3 regions of the Sphingosinicella microcystinivorans genome follow, and region 3 is predicted to be linked to each of the others. Evidence: predicted binding sites of a transcription regulator. Region 3 holds the regulator's gene; each other region holds the start of a gene.

Region 1 (3,242 bases), 140 kb from region 3:
CTCGGCCTGATGGGTGTCGGCATGGCGCGCCGCCGCCGAGGCTGACGCATAAGCGATATCACGCACAAGAAGGGCGTCCGGAAACGGGCGCCCTTCTTCTTTTGATTCAGCAATGTCGAGAAGCCTTAACATTGCGGCCGTTAAGTGCTGTGGTACGTTTGCTAAATGTGCAACCTCTACACCGTCAACGTAAGTGCCAACGCCATCGCCGACGCCTTCAAGGCCCGGATGCCGACCGCCTTCAATGCCGCGCAGGGCGACGTGTACCCCGGCGCTCCCGGCATGGTGGTGCGCGAGGCGGACGGCGGGCGCGTGGTGCAGGCCATGACATGGGGCTTCCCGCTCCCGCAAAAGAGCAAGAAAACCGGTCTGCCGATCAAGCCCAAGCCGGTGAACAACATTGCCGACCTGTCCAGCTTCATGTGGCGTCATATCGCGCCCCGTCCCGAACACCGCTGCCTGATCCCGCTAACCGGCTTTGCCGAGGCCGAAGGCGAGCAAGGCGCCAAGACGCGGACGTGGTTTCGGGTGAAGCGTCAGCCGGTGTTCGCGTGGGCGGGGATGTGGAAGGACAGCCACGAGTGGGGCGCGGTCTATTCGGGGCTGATGACCGATTGCAATGCGACGGTTGAACCGGTGCATCATCGGATGCCGGTCCTATTGCTCCCGGATGAGTGGGAGCGCTGGCTGCACGGCTCGCTGGACGACGTGCAGGACTTTCAGGACCGGACCTTTCCGGCCGAACTCACCGAGATCGAGCGGACGGCAGAGCCGTGGTTACGGCGCACGTCGGCAGCATAGGGGGTTTCTGCCCAGCCTATTTCTTTTCGGTGTCCCGTTTAACGTCTCGTAGCCATGAGCAAAACGAGAGCAAGGCCACCAAGTATGCCAAAACTAGAAGGCAAATTGCCTTGGCAAAGCGGGTCGAAGCCACGTCTTGAATAACAGCCACCTGCTCCGCTCCCTTTAGCAGAGCGGCTGCACTCTCCATGCCTTGTGCATGGAAGTGCAGCGCAATCAGCACGGGGGTGAAAAGGATGAGCGAGGTAACGAGAAGCCAGCGAGAGAGCACCTTTTGAACAGCAGGCTCTTTAAGCGCGAGCGAAATCATCCCGCCCCCGACGGCTAGGGCAGCGGCAGCGGATATTCCAACAATTTGAAGCGTATCCCCCATCACGCCAACATGCCCCCGAAGTTGCCCAAGTCAATCACCTGTAGCGGCGTGCCATCCCGGCCCGCAACATCGCCTTGTTGAGGTCGACCCCGTCCGACACGCAGCGCGTCAGCGCCCGGCCGTAAGCATCCCGCCCCGTCACCGTGCAGCGCACCTCGCCGCGTGTCAGCGACCGCAGAAAGTCCCTCGACGACACCGCACGGCCCTGATGGCAATCCGAACGCGCCCTTCGGCCATCCTTGCAACGGGGACTGTCGGCCATCTCAGGTGCATCAATGCCCGCCAGCCGGACCCGTTCGCCCTGGCATCGCAGGCTGTCCCCGTCGTGAACCGAAGGGGCGATGCGAGAGAGGATGAGGGCAGCGGCGAACACGGGGGAGCTTTCAGGGGCTATCGGTGGACCTTCAGGGCCTCCACCTACTCCGCCCGTCGCGCTGCCGATAGAGGGCCGTTGCAAGAATGTTCCGCTTATGTTCTCTTTGACTCATGTCCCGAATCAATCCCTCCGAACTCGCCTCGCTGCTCCTCACCGCGCCCCTCGGTGCCCGCATCGGCCTAGCAACGCACAGTGAAGGCGCCCGGAAGGATGCCGCGAAGGCGTTGGCCGAAAGTGTCGTGCGGCGGCTCGAAGGTGCGCCCGAGGTGGACCGAAACCAACTTCGGCTCCCCATCTAGCTCACTTCCGGCGCCCATGCCGTTCACCCGCGAACAGATGATCTACAAGGCCGTCGTGGCGCTGGACGAGGCTATCGGCGAATACACCGGCGAGAAGCCCCGGCCGTCGTTCGCGCTGCGGTTCTGCCTCGCGTACCTGTTCAGCCAGAGCGACGGCAATCGGCTGCCTTATGACGAGTTCTGGAAGTATCTCAGCTACGAGGGGCATAGCGGTTACGATGAGGACGCGGCGCGCTACGTTCAGAGCACGCGGCTGCGCGGGTGCAGGAACGCCATTATGAAAAGCGTGGGCATGGGCGGGACGCCTGAAGTGTTTGAAGCGGTCGCGAGGGGGCACCGCAGAAACGGAAGGCAGGCTAGCAACAGTTAAGGAGTGTGCTACCGTGCGACATATGGGCGGCCAACCCGATCAAACTAAGGAAACACCCCTTCTCGACAGGGTTGCTGAGGCAATTTACCGAGTACAGGTGGAAAACGCTGCCGCTCTGGTAGCCCAGTACGATTTTCAACTGGACCGACTTCAACGCGTATTCAATGTAATACCCTCAGAGTCCGATAGATCATTGGCGGTTCTCGTATTTGCGCTTGCCGAAGATTTAATGCTCTGCGGCTTAGAATTTAACATGAAAGCGAACTGCCCAAAGGGCTGGGAAACTGCGACTTCCGGCAATGGGGTTTTGGCTACTGCCAGTGACCGCATTTCAATTCTAGAGCTTCTGGCGTGGATAACTCCTGCGGTGGCCTCGCAACTTCGCCTTATGAAAAACATCCGTAACCATTTCGCCCACCATGCTGACGTGAATGGTTTTGCCGATCAGAAGATTGCAGGTTGGGTCAGCTCAATGGAGCCATCCGAAAAGCCCATTATCGACTTGATCCCTGAGGACAGGCGCGGCGAAATGCCGCCGCACAGCCCTCGTGAGCAGTTTGTGATAAGAGCGACAGTGGCAATCATATCGCTGGTAACTGATATCGCGGTCCTTCCGGCTGCCAGTGCCTTTAAAGTTCTGCCAAGGGATGTCATTGGCGGGGGAGACTTCGATAAGTTGCCCGACCCACTTAAACAGCTTCGGCGCGTTGCTGCTGATGTTGCCCTAACGTGTATGCCCCGAAATCTCATATCGACGGGCTGACCAGTTCAATTTTCGCAGCGATTTCGACTGCAAAACCCCTTCGGAATACGCCAAGGACGCCCGAAACGGCGTCTCAGGAAGTCCTACCTACCCCGAGGCCTCCTCGCGTTTTCTTGGCGCATTTTGAGGGTGTTTCTGAAGCAGGCCCGAAACGCTGCGCGCCGCCTGCCCTGCCTTGCCTGTCATTGATGCCGGGGAAAAGTGCCCCAAAAAGGGGCCCAAGAAATTTTGGGCACCACCACTTAATTATCTGAAAATAA
Region 2 (3,242 bases), 440 kb from region 3:
CTACCTCGCCGAGCCCGGCGGTCCCGGCGGTTTCCTCTGGATCGGCCCCAGGGGCACGGTCACGCCATGGCACCACGATCTCACCAACAATCTTCTGCTCCAGATCGCGGGCCGCAAGCGCGTGCGCCTCGTCTCCAGCCATCACACCCCGCTGATGCGGAACAGCCGCCACTGCTTCAGCGACTGGGGCGCCGAACCGCTCGAACCCGGCCCCGGCGACGGCATCCGCCCGCCCGCGATGATCGCCGACATCGGCCCCGGCGAAGCGCTGTTCCTCCCCGTCGGCTGGTGGCACCATGTCGAAGGGCTGGACGTGACGATCGGCATGAGCTTCACGAACTTCGCGCGGGACAACGACTTCTGGTCGCACTACGCGAGCTATGGTGCGGTTTAGGGCGGACGCTCACGATATCGCACCGACAATCCCACCCTACACGCTCGTCATACCGGCGAAGGCCGGTATCCATACGACCGTGGTCATGGATACCGGCCTTCGCCGGTATGACGTTCTGTCTGGTTACGACCCAAAGCCGGACATTCGGCGAATCAACGCTATCGACCTAAACAATGCTGGCTGCGGGTCATAGGCGCGACAACCATGCCGTCATGGTCCATGCAATTGTCAGCACTGATGATTTTCCAGAATAGTCCCAGAACGAGCAGCACTACGCAGGCAACGATGAGAAGTAATGGATAAATGCGCCTCATTTGTGCAGGCTTGTTCACCACCGCGCCGATAGCGTCAATGTCTGCTTTCCACCCCATCGCAGCCCATCACGATCCTGCCGCCCGACCGTCACCCAACCATTATCACCCCGTCATCCCCCGGACGCGCACGATGGTTAACGAAGAACCATCGGCAACCGTCGACCGCCATCCGGCATGTCGGCCGCAACAGGGACATTTGCGATGCGTCACTTCCTTTCCGTCGCCGCGCTGGCGATGCTCGTTTCCACCGGGGCCGAGGCCGGTCTCGTCAAGGTCAGCTTCACCGGCGTCAATTCCAGTCCCGCCGCGCCCAACGTGTTCGGCACGCCGGTGCCCACGATCAGCGGCTACGTGATCTACGACGATGCCGCCACCGGCACGCCCTTCGTCGTCAACGCCACGCGCTCGGCCTACAACTACGCGGGCGCCATCAAGGAGATCGGCTTCGATCTCGGCAGCGGCATCGGCGGCACCGCGAGCGGCGACCTCGGGTCGATGCAGGTCTCCGACCAGTTCACGGTTGGGCAGGACCGCCTGTCGTTCAACAACATCTACCTCACGCCGGATGCGATTACGGGCGAGCCTGCGGGCACCGTCCGCTTCGAGGTGACGATCGGGCTTTCCGGCCCCTTCTCCGCGCTGTCGACCTCGGACCTGCCCGGCGTGTTCGACCCCGCGATCTTCACCGGCCAGAAGAATTTCTCGCTGTTCGTGAACCGCGGCACCGGCGCGCCTCCCGCGGGCGCCGTCAGCTTCAACTTCAACTTCGACAGCCTGACCGTCGAGCCCTACGGCACCGACGTTCCCGAGCCCGCCATGCTGGCGCTGTTCGGGCTCGGCGCGGCCGCCGTCGGCCTCCGCCGCCGCGGGACCGCCTGATCTTCCCGCGAGGGAGCGGCGGACTGCCGCATGTGCCCGGTCCGCCGCTTCCCGTTCTTGCCAAGCGCGTCCGCTGTCCCCATCTCCTGTCTTCCCCCGGCGCCGTTTTGCGGCTAGTGTCCGACCGGAACAAACAGGAAACGACAGCCCTCCCCATGCTGACCCACATCTCGATCCGCGGCGCGCGCGAGCATAACCTCAAGAACATCAGCCTCGATATACCGCGCGAAACGCTGACGGTCGTCACGGGCCTGTCCGGCTCCGGCAAGTCGAGCCTCGCCTTCGACACCATCTACGCGGAGGGCCAGCGCCGCTACGTCGAGTCGCTTTCCGCCTACGCGCGGCAGTTCCTCGAGCTGATGCAGAAGCCCGACATCGACCATATCGAGGGACTATCCCCGGCCATCTCCATCGAGCAGAAGACCACCTCGAAGAACCCGCGCTCGACCGTGGCGACCGTCACCGAGATCTACGACTACATGCGGCTCCTGTGGGCGCGCGTCGGCATCCCCTACTCGCCCGTCACCGGCGAGCCGATCGCCGCGCAGCAGGTGAGCCAGATGGTGGACCGCGTGATGGCGATGCCCGAGGGCACGCGCCTGATGCTGCTCGCCCCTGTCGTGCGCGGCCGCAAGGGCGAATACCGCAAGGAGATCGCCGAGTGGCAGCGCACCGGCTTCCAGCGCGTGAAGATCGACGGCACGGTCTATCCCATCGAGGAAGCCCCCGCGCTCGACAAGAAGTACAAGCACGACATCGACGTGGTCGTGGATCGCCTCGTCGTGAAGGAAGGCCTCGAAACCCGCCTCGCCGACAGCTTCGAAACCGCGCTCGGCCTCGCCGAAGGGCTGGCCGTGGTGGAACTCGTGGGGAGCGGTGATTCTGGGGGCGAGCGCATCCTGTTCTCGCAGAAGTTCGCCTGCCCCGTCTCCGGCTTCACGATTCCCGAGATCGAGCCGCGCCTGTTCTCGTTCAACTCGCCGCACGGCGCCTGCCCGGCCTGCGACGGTCTCGGCGAGAAGCTCTATTTCGATCCCGAGCTCGTCGTGCCGAACCAGACCCTCAGCATCGAGCAGGGCGCGGTGGTGCCGTGGGCGAAATCGTACCCGCCCTCGCCTTATTATATGCAGGTGCTGCGCTCGGTCGCGCGGGCCTACGATTTCTCGCTGCGCACGCCGTGGAACGAGCTTCCGGAGGAGGTCCGCGACGTCGTGCTGAACGGCACCGGCGGCGTGCCGATCACGCTGCGCTTCGAGGACGGCCGCAAGACCTACGAGGTGAAGAAGCCGTTTGAGGGCGTCGTCAACAATCTCGACCGCCGCTGGCGCGAGACGGACAGCCAGTGGGTGCGCGACGAGCTTTCGCGCTTCCAGTCCGCCGCGCCGTGCGAGACCTGCAACGGCGCGCGCCTGAAGCCAGAGGCGCTCGCCGTGAAGATCGCCGGCGAGACCATCGCCGACGCCGTGCGCCGCCCGGTCGGCGACGCCTTCCGCTGGGCGAAGGCTCTCCCCGCCCAGCTCAACACCCAGCAGAAGCAGATCGCCGAACGCATCCTGAAAGAGATCGTCGAGCGCCTCGGCTTCCTCGACAACGTCGGCCTCGAATATCTGAACCTCGACCGCAAGTCCGGCACGCTCTCCGGCGGCGAATCGCAG
Region 3 (3,242 bases):
GCTCCCTTCACGATGGCTCCTTCCTCCCGCCTCGCCGCAATATCGTGCTGGTCGGCGGCACGGGGACAGGCAAGACCCACCTCGCCATCGCGATCACCGCCAATGTCGTGCGAAGGGGCGCTCGCGCCCGCTACTTCAACACCGTCGATCTGGTGACACGCCTCGAAGAGGAGACCCGGATCGGCAAAGGCGGGACCCTGGCGGCGCAGCTGTCGCGGCTCGACCTGATCGTGCTCGACGAGCTCGGTTATCTGCCGTTCGCCCGCTCGGGAGGGCAGTTGCTGTTCCACCTCATCAGCAAGCTTTATGAGCGGACCAGCGTCATCATCACCACGAACCTCGCCTTCGGCGAATGGCCGACCGTGTTCGGCGATCCCAAGATGACCACGGCGCTGCTCGACCGCGTCACCCACCACTGCGATATCGTCGAGACGGGCAACGACAGCTGGCGCTTCAAAAACCGCAGCTGACAGCCACCTTCGGCGCCTTCAAAAATCTATCTTGCGCTGCGCGCGCCTCCGGTCGGGCTACGCCCGCCCTCCGCCGCACGCAGCGCAAGGCCATCTTCAACAAACCAGCATCATATTATCCGAAAAGGGGGTCCCTCTTCGACGCCGATCGGGGGTCCCTTTTGAACGCCGTTTGACAGCTGTCTACCTCAAACGTAGAAGCGCGAACAGGCTGCGCGCTTGGCATTTGCACGCTCCATATGATGGATTTCCCTGAATTCCTTTCGGCGATGAGCTTCAGCTCGATTGGGCCTGCCTTTTGCGGATTGAAATCGACTGTTTCAGATTGGCTACTGCACCTGTAAGTAACCACTCCCACGGGGATCCCGTGCATCATCCTATCCAGCCATCTTCGCTCTCGTTCTTTGCGAACCATTGTCACTGCGATCACACATATGGCGATGATCAGAATAGCGATAATGGCGAAAATTGATCGGCGACCTATCATTGTCCAATCTTACGAGACAGTTGAATGTCCGCAAGTGGTTGAAAACGATCATCGAACAGAGGGTTTGCAAACTCCATAGTCGCCTCTTCAGGAGAGGGGTTTGGGGTGGGGCAGCTCAGCCCGATGTCACGTTCGAACAGGGGCACGAACCCCGGCGCCTCCACCCCGAAGAAAAAGGCGGAACAGGAAACCGCGTGACCGCCGCGTCTCAGTTGTAGCGGCGCAGCAGCCCCACCAGCTTGCCCTGCACGCGCACCCGGTGCGGCGCATAGCGCTGCGCCGTGTAGGCGCTGTTCGCGGGGTCGAGGCGGATTTCGCCCTTGTCGCGGCGCAGGTACTTGAGCGTCGCCTCGTCGTCGTCGACCAGCGCCACGACGATCTCGCCGTCGCGCGCCGTGTCGCACTTCTGGACGAGCGCATAGTCGCCGTCGAGGATGCCCGCCTCGATCATGGAGTCGCCGGAGACCTCGAGCGCGAAATGTTCGCCGGCCCCGCCGCCGAGCAGGGCCGCGGGCACCGAGAGGCTGCGGTCGCTTTCCAGCGCCTCGATCGGCATACCCGCCGCGATCTTGCCGTGGAGCGGAAGCGTGATGACGTCATCGTTCGCAGCCGGAACGACCGGCGTCTGCCGCGCCGTGGCCTTCGCCGCGCCCGTTTCGGGGAAGCGCAGCACTTCGAGCGCGCGCGCGCGGTTCGGAAGCCGCCGGATGAACTGGCGTTCCTCGAGCGCGTTCACCAGCCGGTGCACGCCCGACTTGGACTTGAGGTCGAGCGCGTCCTTCATCTCCTCGAACGACGGCGAGACGCCGCCCGCCTGCAGCCGCTCGTTGATGAACATCAGCAGTTCGTGTTGCTTGCGCGTCAGCATGTCCGGTTCCGCCTCCCGTGTTTCACGACTCGCCCAACAGATGTCCCGGCACAAGATGTTCCGGTTTTCGTGAACGAATAGGGAACATTTAGGGGGTGCCGAGAATCCTGTCAAGCGCAAGCACGGGAACCTCGGCGCCGGCGGGCGCGGCCGGTGCGCCGGGGGGACGGATGATGAGCGCGTTCGCGCGCGCGAGCACGCCGAGCATCGCGGAATCCTGCGATTCGAACGCGCTGACGCCCTCCGGCGTCAGCCGCCCGCGCTGGTGGTCGCGGCGGCCGCCGTTGGCGGGGAGCGGCGTGAGGAGGCGCGCGGTGGTCATGGCGTCGGCCTCCGGGCGTCCGGCCATGCGCCTCAGCACCGGCAGCGCGAACAGCACCGCGCAGATGAACGCCGAGACCGGGTTTCCCGGCAGGCCGAGCACGCGCGCCTCGCCGAGCGCGCCCGCGATCAGCGGCTTGCCGGGCTTGATGGCGACCTTCCAGAAATCGAGCGCCGCGCCCGCGTCCTTCAGCGCCGCCTGCACGAGATCGTGGTCGCCCACCGACGCGCCGCCGATGGTGACGACGAGGTCCGCGTCCTTCGCCGCCTCCAGCCCCTTGCCGATGGCGGCGGGATCGTCCGGAAAGATGCCGAGGTCGGAAACCTCCGCCCCGGCGGCGCGCAGCAGCGCGGCGAGCATCACGCCGTTCGAACCGACGATCTGGTCGGCTGCCGGCATGGTGCCCGGCGGCACCAGTTCGTCGCCCGTGGCGATGAGCGTCACGCGCGGCCGCCGCACGGCGAGGCGGCCGTACCCGCCCGCCGCCGCGAGTCCGATATGCTGCGGGGAAAGCCGCGTGCCCGCCGCGATCAGCCGGTCGCCCGCGCGGAAATCCTTGCCCGCCGTGCGGATGTGCGCGCCTTCGCGCGGCGGGCCTTCGCCCGTCATCGTCAGCGCGTCGCCCTCGCGGCGCACCTCTTCCTGCACGATCACCGTGTCGGCGCCCTCCGGAACCGGCGCGCCCGTGAAGATCCGCGAGGCTTCGCCCGCGCCCACGCGCCCGGCAAGGCCGCGCCCCGCGGCGCTTTCCCCGATAATGCGCCACGGCCCCGGCATGTCGGCCCAGCGGATCGCGTAGCCGTCCATCGCCGAAGCCGGGAAGGGCGGCTGCGTCAGGCGCGCGGCGAGGTCCCCGGCGAGCGTCAGGCCCGCCGCGTCGCCGACCGCTACCTCGACGGGGGCCACCGGCGCCGAGGCCGCCAGCAGCCGCGCCACGGCGTCCTCATAGCTCAGCATGTGGCGCGCTCCAGTCGCCGGACTTGCCGCCGCTCTTCTTCAGCAGGCGCACGCCCGAGATCACCATCGCCTTGTCGACGGCCTTCACCATGTCGTAGATCGTGAGCAGCGCGACGGAAGCGGCTGTCATCGCTTCCA

The links. Region 3 encodes LexA, which represses DNA repair genes until DNA is damaged. Its sites were predicted from a motif close to GTTCCNCNCTTGTTCT; they were not measured.
Region 1: PE061_RS21795 (DUF6771 family protein) is a predicted target of LexA. The motif match lies at 1,636-1,651, and genes of this name have one in related genera.
Region 2: uvrA (excinuclease ABC subunit UvrA) is a predicted target of LexA. The motif match lies at 1,714-1,729, and genes of this name have one in related genera.

Annotation. Positions count from the first base shown of each region.
Region 1 is NZ_CP116005.1:3,580,289-3,583,530, forward strand. It holds gene PE061_RS17255 (PEP-CTERM sorting domain-containing protein) at 1-45, shown strand, start outside; gene PE061_RS17260 (SOS response-associated peptidase) at 166-801, shown strand; gene PE061_RS17265 (hypothetical protein) at 818-1,177, opposite strand; gene PE061_RS17270 (thermonuclease family protein) at 1,209-1,547, opposite strand; gene PE061_RS21795 (DUF6771 family protein) at 1,661-1,849, shown strand; gene PE061_RS17275 (hypothetical protein) at 1,866-2,219, shown strand; gene PE061_RS17280 (hypothetical protein) at 2,233-2,982, shown strand.
Region 2 is NZ_CP116005.1:2,998,185-3,001,426, reverse strand. It holds gene PE061_RS14385 (cupin-like domain-containing protein) at 1-394, shown strand, start outside; gene PE061_RS14380 (PEP-CTERM sorting domain-containing protein) at 910-1,587, shown strand; gene uvrA (excinuclease ABC subunit UvrA) at 1,743-3,242, shown strand, end outside.
Region 3 is NZ_CP116005.1:3,440,646-3,443,887, reverse strand. It holds gene istB (IS21-like element helper ATPase IstB) at 1-470, shown strand, start outside; gene lexA (transcriptional repressor LexA) at 1,166-1,825, opposite strand; gene glp (gephyrin-like molybdotransferase Glp) at 1,914-3,104, opposite strand; gene moaC (cyclic pyranopterin monophosphate synthase MoaC) at 3,091-3,242, opposite strand, start outside.